Regions from separate parts of the Amycolatopsis acidiphila genome, predicted to be linked through region 2. Evidence: riboswitches for the same ligand, from Rfam matches in the RefSeq annotation. Region 2 holds a riboswitch; the other holds the start of a gene.

Region 1 (5,421 bases), 490 kb from region 2:
GGTCCGCGAGCTGCTGGAGTCGGTCGGCCAGCCCGAGCCGGGCCTGCACGCGCTCGCCAGGGCCGGGTTCCACACCCTCGGCCTGCAGACCTACCTCACCGCGGGCCCGAAGGAGTCGCGCGCGTGGACGATCCCCAAGGGGGCGACCGCGCCGCAGGCCGCCGGGGTCATTCACACCGACTTCGAGCGTGGGTTCATCAAGGCCGAGGTGGTCTCCTACGACGACCTCATCGAAGCGGGCTCGATGGCCGCCGCCCGCGCCGCCGGCAAGGTCCGGATGGAGGGCAAGGACTACGTTATGGCCGACGGTGATGTGGTGGAGTTCCGCTTCAACGTCTGAGTCGGGGCCGTTTGCCCTGGTCAGAGTCCTAGGCGGCTTCTGGATTCGTCAGTTGTTCGGCAGAGTGACCGACCAAGAGCGTCGTGTCCACGGTCGCTGGAGTCGCCTTCGATCTTGGGCTGATTCCCGAACTCCACCAGCCCGTCAATGCCACGATCGACCTGCCGGAACGGACGCTGCCGACCGCAGCGGGGGCAGGGCACCATAGGCCGACGATCCTGAATCACGCGAGCAAGTCGGCAGGCGGTAAAGGCTGGTTCGTGGGCCCGTGGAACTCGCTGGTTCCGGTCGTGATCGGCTGGGCCGACCAGGGCGTGAACGACCCTCACCGGCACGACCACATGAACGAGGCATATCTCGTCGCCCGGGGCGACAGCGTCGCCGTCGTCGATGGGCGGGAGGTGCGCCTGCGGGCCGGGGACATGCTGGTGGTCGAACCAGGCGAGAGCCACACGTTCATCGACAGCTCGGACGACTACCTGCACTTCGTGGTCCAAGCTCCGTTCATTCAGGGCGACAAGATCGTGCTTGGCAGGGGGAGTTGAGTAACGCCCGAGCCAAGCCGAGATCGACACCGTTTCGTTGATCGTCAGCGCTTCCGCAGGTCGCGATCTACTCCGCTTCAACCTCTGATTCCTGCGGCGGGCTCGAATTTGCTCTGGTCGTGCCCGACTGTCGACGGGGCGGTCAGCAGGTGACCGAAGCTTTGGCGCTGGACTTGAACGACACGTGCACATGGTCGTAATGGTTGGCGGTGGTGCTGCCGCGATCTTCCATTGCCGACCAGCCGTTTCCGTCGTTATAGCGCTGGCGCCAGATCACGTATTTCACACCGAGGCGCGACTGGTTCGACAGGACGTAATCGGCCAGCTTGTTTCCCGTCGCGGTGTCGACCATGAAATCCAGGGCCAGGCCGTCGGGATGGTCGCTTTCGCCGCCACGGGCGGCGCGGCCGAGAACCGTGTCGACGCCGAACATCGCCTTGAGGTAGTTGCCCGCCTGCGCGACCTGGGGCTGGGCACCGGCCAGGACGGATGAACACGCGTGACCGACGGCCGCCATCGTCGTCGGCTTCGTGCTGGTCTTCGGTGTTGTGGTGGACGGCCGAGGGGTGGTCGTTGACGGTGGTGGGACCGTCGTCGGGGGCGGCGTCGTGGTCGTGGCGGACGTCGAGACTGGGGCCGGGGCCTTCATCTCGGCGGCCGCCAGGCTCGGGGTGTCATCGTGCCGTGGTCCTCCCGCGATCCAGATCGTGAACCCCAGGAGAAAAGCCGCCGCCAGTGCGACCACGGTCGGCAGAATGCGCGCCCGTGATCTTGACCTATGTCGACCCACCATTGTCGAGCACCATTTCCGATACTGCTGGTAATTGGTTTGTTACCAGCTCGTTATTGGCTGAACCGACGCCACATTACGAATCGGACAACACGAAGTCACTAGTCCGTGAGAAGCGGCACAGATCAACAGGCGCATCGAGAGGCGCTGGTGGCGGAGGTGGCGCTTGGGCTGCGGTGGCGGAGGCGGTGCCGGAGTGGCGCGGAGGTGGCGCTTGGCCAGTGGCGCCGGACGTCCCGCTTGGCCGGTGGCGCGGCAGAGGTGGCGTGGCGGGGCACGCAGTGGCGGAGGTGGTGCGGCACGGGCGGCGCGGCGGGTGGCCTGCGGAGGTGGCGCTTGGCAAGCGGCGCGGTCGCGTAGAGAAAAGTGGGCGACGGCGCGGGTGTCGAAACCGGAGTACGGACGCGGGTCGGCTCGAGGTTCAGCCGACCCCCCGAGGTGCGTCGAGTGACGCGGGGGCACGGCGGTCGATCGCGCGCGGCGTGGCCGCGAAGGTGTGACGCGCCGGGGAGCGAGATGCCGATGCGGAAAGTGGTGTCGGGAGCCCGAGAAGGGCTCCCGGCGAACCTCAGAGGCTCAGGCGGCGAAGCCGAGCAGGATGACGGCCAGCAGGGTGATCGTGGTGGCGGTGACGGCGATCCACGCGCGCTGGGTCGCGGACAGGACGGGGGCGGTGCTGTTCATGGCGTTCCCTGGGTTGCAGCGGGCTTTTCCGCCGGTGAAACCGCCTTGATCAAGGCGCCCGTTACTGCCCTGTGTCGGAAATCACTCTCCGGGGTGCCGACTTCGTGCCGTGTGCCAGAGAACCGCCCCTGCGGCAGCGATCATCAGCACGAACGACAGCCCGCCGACGACGATCGCGCGGGTTTCGCTCGTGGGCTGCACCGCGGCGCCGCCTCGGGGAGTGACTGCCCTGGGCGTCGTGTCCTGGGGTGCGTCCGCGACAACGCCCGTAGCGACGCCGCCGGGCAAGGCCACCGCCTCAGCGACGGCGCTCGGCAACAGCCCGAACAACAGCACCGCCGACACCACCGCGACCCCAGCGGCCTTCGACAAGAACAAGATCTTCGACATCGTGCGTTCCCTCCACCAGGGCAACGCAGGACACCCCGCGGGATGTTGCCGCGGTAGCCGAGATCACAGGTCGTCGACTATCCCGTCGATCTCGCCCGCCAGGGAGACGTCCTTCTCGGTCAGCCCGCCGGCCGAGTGCGTGCTCAGCCGGAACACCAGGGTCCGCCAGCGGATGTCGATGTCGGGATGATGGTCCGCGCCCTCCGCGACCTCCGCGACCCGGTTCACCACCTGGATCGCCTGCGGGAAGCTGCCCAGCTCGGCCGTGCGCTCGAGCGCGTCCCCTTCGCGCTTCCAGTGCGGCAGCCTCGTCAGCGCCTCCATGATCTCGTCCTCGCTCAGTAGCTTCGCCATCCCTCCATCGTGACGGGTACGCTGCTGGGTTGCCACGGGAGTCCGGCACCAGGCCGGGCTGAGAGGCGGGTCCACCCCCGCGACCGTTCGCACCTGATCCGGATCATGCCGGCGCAGGGAGGCCCACATCCCCTCCTGCCGGTGAACGCAAGGAGGGGCCATGAGAGGCAAGTGGAGCGCGGCCGTCGTGCTCGGCCTGACCGCCGCACTGACCACGGGCTGCACACTCGTCGGCGGGGGCTCGGACGACAGCGCCGCGTCCACGGTCACCCTGGTCACCCACGACTCCTGGGCCGCGCCGCAGCAGGTGCTCGACGCCTTCCAGCAGCAGACCGGCATCAAGATCGACGTGATCAAGAAGGGCGACGCGGGCGCGCTGACGAACTCGCTCGTGCTGACCAAGGCCAACCCCATCGGCGACGTGGCCTACGGCGTCGACTCGACGTTCGCCTCGCGCGCGCTCGGCGAAGGCGTCTTCGACTCCTACACGAGTCCGGAGGCCGATCGCGGCCCGCAGCGCTACGCCGTCGACAGCGAGCACCGGCTCTCGGCCGTCGACCTCGGCGACGTGTGCCTCAACGTCGACACGAACTGGTTCGCGCAGAAGGGAATCCCCGCGCCCACCGGCTACGACGATCTCACCGACCCGCAGTACAAGGACCTGCTCGTCGTGGAGAACCCCGCGACCTCCTCGCCCGGTCTCGCGTTCCTGCTCGGCACCATCGCGAAGTACGGCGAGCAGGGCTGGCAGGGGTACTGGCAGAAGCTCAAGGACAACGGCGTGAAGTCCGACAGCGGCTGGGAAGAGGCCTACAGCCAGGACTTCTCCGGCTCGTCGGGCAACGGCCCGCGGCCCATCGTGGTGTCCTACGCGTCCTCGCCCGCCGCCGAGATCGGCGCCGACGGCAAGCCGCGGACGAAGGCGCTGCTCGACACCTGCTACCGGCAGGTCGAGTACGCCGGGGTGCTGGCGGGCACCAAGCAGCCGGACAAGGCGCACAAGGTGATCGACTTCCTGCTGTCGCAACAGTTCCAGGCGACGGTCGCGGACAACATGTACGTCTACCCGGCCCGCCAGGGCGTCGACCTGCCGAAGGGCTGGGCCGAGGCCGCGCCGCTCCCGCAGAGCTCGGCGAGCCTGCCGGGCGACCAGGTGCAGGCCGGGCGTGAGCGGTGGATCGGCCAATGGCGCTCGTTGCTCGGCCAGTAAGCCGCGCCGGCCTGGGCCTGCTGGCCCTCGTGCCACTGGGGTTCCTGGTCGTCTTCTTCGCGTGGCCGGTGCTGGCGATCCTCAAGCGGGGCTTCGTCGGCAACGGGGTGCTGACCGCGCTCGCGCAGGGCGAGACCTGGCGGCTGGCGTGGTTCACCGTCGCGCAGGCCGCCGGCTCGACGGCCATCGCCGTGGTCGGCGGGATGCCGCTGGCCTTCGTGCTCGCGAGGGTCCGGCTGCCGGGCGTCGGCCTGATGCGCACGCTCGTGCTGGTGCCGTTCGTGCTGCCGACCGTCGTGGTGGGGCTCGCGTTCCGCGCGTTGTGGCCGGACGGCGGGGTCCTGTCGATCGTGCTCGCCAACGCCTTCTTCAACGTCGCCGTGGTCGCCCGGACGGTCGCGGGACTGTGGTCGCACCTCGACTCCCGCGCGGAGGACGCCGCCCGTGCGCTCGGCGCATCGCGCTGGCGGGCGTTCCGCTCGGTCACGCTGCCCGCGTTGCTGCCGGCGATCACCTCGGCCGCCGCGGTCGTGTTCCTGTTCTGCGCCACCAGTTTCGGTGTCGTGCTGGTGCTCGGCGGCGCGCGGTTGCGCACCCTGGAGACCGAGATCTACCTGCGCACCGAGAACCTGCTGGACCTGACCGGCGCGGCGGCGCTCTCGCTGGTGCAGATCGCCGCGGTGCTCGCCGCGTTGCTCCTGGGGGCCGCCGCCCGGCGGCGACGGGAGATCGCGCTCAAACTCCGCGCCCGCGGGGAGACCGCGCGGAAACCGGTGAAGGGCGAGTGGTGGGTCGTCGCGGCCGCCATCGCGGTGGTCGGGCTGCTGCTGACGCCGATCGTCGCGCTGCTGATCCGCTCGGTGTCCACTGAGGACGGTTGGAGCCTCGCCGGGTATCGCGCGCTGTCCAGCACCGGCAACGCCGGCACCCTCCAGATCTCGGGGTGGGGATCGGCGGTGAACTCGTTGATCACGGCGACCGACGCCACCGTGCTCGCCCTGGTGATCGGGGTGTCTGCCGCGGTTCTCGTGGTCACGCTCCGCCGCGCACCCGGCCGCGTACCGCACGGGCTCGCCGAGACCATGGATGCCGCGCTGATGCTGCCGCT
Region 2 (5,421 bases):
CGGTGCTGCCCGCGATCGCCGGACTTACCGGCGAGTCGTATTCCGATCCCGCCGCGCTCACCTCGGGCTGGCGGGTCTCGCTTCTCGTCTGCGCCGGGCTCGCGGTCGTCGGGGCGCTGTGCGGGCTCGGTGTCCGTAACTCCGTGTTGGCGCCGGAACACGTTGCGCCGCAAGGGAAGCTTGATCTAGGAAAGTGCCTGCACTGCGCCGTCGACGGACCGCCTACGCACGTTCGCGGATGAATCCGGATTTCACGGGTATGAGGTCGTGGTGAAGGCCGCTTGATCCAAAGTGGACAGTCGTCGTGGTGCTGCTCACGAAACTGCTAACGCCGGGAGCATTCCGATCGACTAACACGTTGGACACCGTGGGATCACGGTGGGGCAACTTGCGAGCAGATCGGAATCATGACCGAGGAAAAGGAAGAGACTCAGAAGACCGGTCTCAAGCCGGCACAGGTGGTCGCGTCGGCACTCGCCGCGATCACGGCGGCGTTCCTGGGTTCGACGCTGGGCGTGGGGGGAACCGTCGCGGGCGCGGGGATCGCCAGCATCATCACCACGATCGGCAGTGAGGTGTACCTGCGGTCGCTGCGCCGCACCAAGGAGGCCGCCCGCAAGACGGCCGAGGTGCTGGCGCTGACCGACACGCGGTTGCGGCAGGAGACGCGGTTCGTCGAACCGCCGCCGCGGCTCCCGGCCAACCCGCTGATACAGCCCGGGCCGGCGCAGCAGGGGCAGCTGCCGGCGACGGCGGTCAACCGGGTGCAGCCCACCCAGTACCTGCCGATGGCGGGCGCGGGGCAGTCCGGCGGCGGGGAGCGCACGGTGTACCTCCCCCGGCCCGGCGCGCAGAACGCGACCGCGGTGCAGAACGCGACGGGGGCACCGACGCAGGTGCTGGCGAAGCCCGAGACCAAGCCGAAGCCGCCCTGGTGGAAGAACCGCTGGACGCTCATCGCGGGCACCAGCGTCGTGGCGTTTCTCGTCGGGATGCTGGCCCTGACCGGGTTCGAGAGCCTGACCGGGCACGCGGTTTCAGGTGGTTCGGGCACCACGTTCGGCCAGGTCGTGGGCAGGTCGGGCGGTTCGGCGACCACCACGCACGAGACGACGACGGTCACCGAGACGCAGACCTCGAAGTCGCGTCCGACCGCCACCTCGACCGAGCAGAGCGAGACGTCCGTCCCCAGCACCACTCAGCAGGAACAGCCCTCGCAGAGCAGCGCCTCGCAGACGGCTTCGGCGACGCCGACCGAGAGCGCCGGCCCGACCAGCGGCTGACCGCTACGGCAGGGCGGAGACGATCCGGCGGGCCGCGGCCTGCGGGTCCTCGGCCTCGGTGATCGCCCGCACCACCACGACACGGGTAGCGCCTGCCTCGAGCACCTCGGGCAGGCGTTCGTCGTCTATCCCGCCGATGGCGAACCACGGCCGCGTCGCCCCGGCCGTCGCCCGCACCAGGTCCAGGCCCGGCGCCGAGCGGCCCGGCTTGGTCGGGGTCGGCCAGCACGGCCCGGTGCAGAAGTAGTCCACGCCCGGTTCCGCCGCCGCCGCCCGTGCCTGTTCGACGGAGTGCGTGGAGCGGCCGATGACCGGCTCGTCCCCGATGACGCGGCGCGCGAGCGGCACCGGCAGGTCGTCCTGGCCCAGGTGCAGAACGTCCGCGTCGACGGCGAGCGCGACGTCCGCCCGGTCGTTCACCGCGAGCAGTGCGCCGTGCCGGGCGCACGCCTCGGCGAGCACCTCCAGCGCGGCCAGCTCCTGCTTCGCCTCGAGCGGCGCTCCGCTGGTCTTGTCGCGGAGCTGGATGATGTCGACGCCTCCGGCGAGCGCCGCGTCGGCGAACTCGGCGAGGTCGCCGCGCTCACTGCGCGCGTCGGTGCACAGGTAGAGCCGCGCCGCGTCGAGCCGCTTCCTGATCTGATCCCCACTGAGGCCTGGCATGATGGTCACGGTAGTGCAAGAGGTAACGTGGAGGTGTCCGCACGGGAGCCCGAGGACACGGGCTGAGAGGGAGCCGGAACCGCTCCGACCGTGGAACCTGATCCGGATCATGCCGGCGCAGGGAGCGTGATTTCTGTGGTGAACCAGCTGGCAGTCGTCGGTGGCGGCGTCATCGGCCTGTCCGTGGCCTGGCGTGCCGCGGCCGCCGGGTACGACGTGACGGTCATCGATCGTTCGCCGGGGTGCGGTGCGTCGTGGGTCGCGGGCGGGATGCTCGCGCCGGTCACCGAAGCCTGGCCCGGCGAGGAAGCCGCGCTGCACCTGGGCGAGGAGTCGCTGCGGCGGTGGCCGGCGTTCGCGGCCGCACTTGCCGAAGACGGTGGCGACCCTGGCCTGTCGACCACCGGCACCGTCGTGGTCGCGCTCGACCGCGGCGACGCCGACCAGCTGGGCGTGCTCGCCGACTACCTGCGCACGGTCGGCCGCGAGGTCGAGTCCGTCACCGGGCGACAGTTGCGCTCGCTCGAACCGGGGGTCAGCGGCGTGCGGGCCCTGCTCGTGCCGGGTGACCTGGCCGTCGACAACCGCAAGCTGCTGCGTTCGCTGCAGGCCGCCGCGATCCGGCACGGCGTCAAGTTCGTCGACGACGACGCGACCGAGGTGGAAACCGGCCGCGTCCGCACCGTGTCCGGGGAGGTGCCGTGCGAGGTCGCGGTGATCGCCGCCGGTGCACGCAGCGCGCGGCTGCACCCGGCGCTGGCCGTCCGGCCGCTGAAGGGCGAGATCCTGCGGTTGCGAGCCCGGCGGACGAGCCTGCCGCCGCCGTCGCGCACCGTGCGTGCCGTCGTCGAGGGGCGGCCGATCTACCTGGTGCCACGCGCGGGCGGCGAGCTGGTGCTCGGCGCGACGCAGTACGAGGCCGGGTTCGACGAGACCGTGAGCGCGCGCGGGGTGCGCGAGCTGCTCGAAGGCGCGGAACGGATCTTCCCGAGCATCGACGAGTACGAGCTCGTCGAGACCGCGGCGGGCCTTCGCGCGGCGAGCGTCGACACGCTGCCGTTCATCGGCGAGCTCGGCGAAGGCGTCTTCGCGGCCACGGGCCACCACCGCAACGGGCTGCTGATGGCCCCGGTGACCGCGGACGCGATCGTCGCGTGGCTCGACGGCGCCGCGCCGCCTCCGCACGTCGAAGCGGCACATCCACATCGGCTGGGAGCGAAGTGATGGAAGTACGGATCAACGGCGATTGGCGGACGTTCCCGGACGGGACGACGGTGGCCGGGCTGCTCGAGGCACTGGGCACGGCGCCGCGCGGGATCGCGGTGGCGCTCGACGGCGAGGTCGTCCGGCGGGGCGACTGGGCCGAGGTGGTCGTGCCCGCGGGCGCGCGGCTGGAAATCCTGACGGCGGTACAAGGTGGGTGAGGACATGCTGGAGGGCGACGAGCTCGCGATCGGCGAGCACAAGCTGGGCTCGCGACTGATCATCGGGACCGGTGGCGCGGCGAACCTGGCGGTGCTGGAACGGGCGCTGGTGGCGTCCGGGACCGAGCTGACCACGGTCGCGATGCGCCGGGCCGACGCCGAGGGCGGGTCCGGGGTGCTGGAGCTCGTGCGGCGGCTGGGGATCCGGCTGCTGCCGAACACCGCGGGCTGCCGGAGCGCTGCCGAGGCCGTGCTGACGGCGCAGCTGGCGCGCGAGGCGCTGGAGACCGACCTCATCAAGCTGGAGGTGCACGCCGACGACCGGACGCTGCTGCCGGACCCGGTCGAGACGCTCGACGCGGCGGAGCGGCTGGCCGACGACGGGTTCACGGTGTTCGCGTACACCAACGACGACCCGGTGCTGGCGCTGCGGCTGGAGGAGGCGGGTTGTGCCGCGGTGATGCCGCTCGGCGCGCCCATCGGGACGGGGCTCGGCATCCGGAACCCGCACAACATCGAGCTGATCGTGTCCCGCGCGGGCGTGCCGATCGTGCTGGACGCGGGTATCGGCACGGCGTCGGACGCAGCGCTGGCGATGGAGCTGGGCTGCGACGCGGTGTTGCTGTCGACGGCGGTGACGCGGGCGCAGGACCCGGAGCGGATGGCGCACGCGATGCGTTCGGCGGTGGTCGCGGGCCGGCTCGCGCGCGGCGCGGGCCGGGTTCCGCAGCGGTTCTGGGCGCAGGCGTCTTCGCCGGCCCGCTGAGGCGCGACGACGCGGAATGCCCCTTTTCGGGTGTTCACCGTACTCAGACAGGGGAACCACGTATGGTTGTCCGCACCCTTCGGGGGTCGGGGGAACGGCGAACAGAAGGAGCCCGAGGTGGACACGTCGACGACCGAGGACGTCGCCGGGCGGTTGTTCCTGGCAGTGGGCAGGCTGTCGCGCTCGCTGCGGCAGGCGGGATCGCCCGGTCCCGGGCACGGCGCGATTTCGGCGCTCGCCACGCTGGTCGCGTCGGGCTCGATGCGGCTCGGTGACCTGGCCGTGAAGGAAGGCGTCGCGGCGGCGACCATGTCACGGATCATCGCCGGCCTGGTGGAGGCGGGCTATGCCCGGCGCGAGCCCGACCCGGTCGACCGCAGAGCCTGGCTGGCGACCGCGACGGAGGACGGCGAGCGCATGCTGTCGGGCGTCCGGTCGACGAGGGTGCACGAGCTGAACAAGCGCATCGACCGCCTGCCGCCGGAGCAGCGGAAGGACCTGGCGGCGGGCCTGGTGGCGCTGGAGATGCTGCTGTCGGAGGAGGATTGAGGGGTTCGGGGTGGGTTGGCGTAAGCCAAGGCCGAAGACCCCCAACTCGACCACCTCGAGAAGGTGACGTGAAGGGGCCTTTTCCTGGCTCATCTTTGAGCCTGCCCGTCCGGTTTGAGCCTGCCCGTCCGGCGAGGACTCTCTTGATCTTTTCCCCCGCGCATAGCGCGGGGGTCGCGCGAAGCGCGGGGGCGCGTAGCGCGCGGGTGGTTGGGAACGCCCGTCCTACCCCGATTTTTGATCGTTGAAGGAGGCGGGGATCGGGGTTAGGGAGCGGGCTGGGCGCGGGCATTCGGCTGCCGTTGCCGGGTTCGCCATGGTGGGTAGCTGGGCGTTGCCGGGTTCGGCCTGGGTGGGTGGTCGGCCCACCGCCGCCACCGCCGCCTACCGCTCCTCCGGGGCCAGGCGCCAGAAGGCCGACACCGGGCCGACCTTGGCGCCCATCGGGTAGGCGTTCGCCACGGCGTTGCTCACGAACCACTTCCCGAACCGCGCCGCGTCGGGGACGGTCATGCCACGCGCCAAGCCCGCCGTCAGTGCTGACGCCATCGAGTCGCCGGCGCCGTGCGTGTGTGGCGTCGCGATCCGGGGGCCCGGCAGCTCGACGAAACCCGAGCCGTCGTACAGCAAATCCACGCATTCCGGATCGTCCCGCAGGTGCCCGCTCTTGACCAGCACATAGTGCGGCCCCATCGCGTGCAGCGCCACCGCCGCCTCGTGCATTCCTTCACGACCG

The links. A riboswitch is a leader RNA that binds a small molecule or an ion and turns the genes downstream of it on or off. The one in region 2 is predicted to bind thiamine pyrophosphate.
Region 1: another riboswitch for thiamine pyrophosphate. It lies ahead of LWP59_RS33425 (thiamine ABC transporter substrate-binding protein); the one in region 2 lies ahead of thiO (glycine oxidase ThiO).

What each region holds. Positions count from the first base shown of each region.
Region 1 is NZ_CP090063.1:6,843,421-6,848,841, reverse strand. Features, by position in the region: gene ychF (redox-regulated ATPase YchF) at 1-340, shown strand, start outside; gene LWP59_RS33445 (cupin domain-containing protein) at 424-885, shown strand; gene LWP59_RS33440 (hypothetical protein) at 1,028-1,630, opposite strand; gene LWP59_RS33435 (hypothetical protein) at 2,441-2,749, opposite strand; gene LWP59_RS33430 (4a-hydroxytetrahydrobiopterin dehydratase) at 2,813-3,103, opposite strand; TPP riboswitch at 3,128-3,240, shown strand; gene LWP59_RS33425 (thiamine ABC transporter substrate-binding protein) at 3,264-4,313, shown strand; gene LWP59_RS33420 (ABC transporter permease) at 4,289-5,421, shown strand, end outside.
Region 2 is NZ_CP090063.1:7,333,727-7,339,147, reverse strand. Features, by position in the region: gene LWP59_RS35895 (MFS transporter) at 1-242, shown strand, start outside; gene LWP59_RS35890 (hypothetical protein) at 408-1,283, shown strand; gene thiE (thiamine phosphate synthase) at 1,287-1,946, opposite strand; TPP riboswitch at 1,978-2,087, shown strand; gene thiO (glycine oxidase ThiO) at 2,082-3,170, shown strand; gene thiS (sulfur carrier protein ThiS) at 3,170-3,370, shown strand; gene thiG (thiazole synthase) at 3,375-4,136, shown strand; gene LWP59_RS35865 (MarR family winged helix-turn-helix transcriptional regulator) at 4,254-4,685, shown strand; gene thiD (bifunctional hydroxymethylpyrimidine kinase/phosphomethylpyrimidine kinase) at 5,070-5,421, opposite strand, start outside.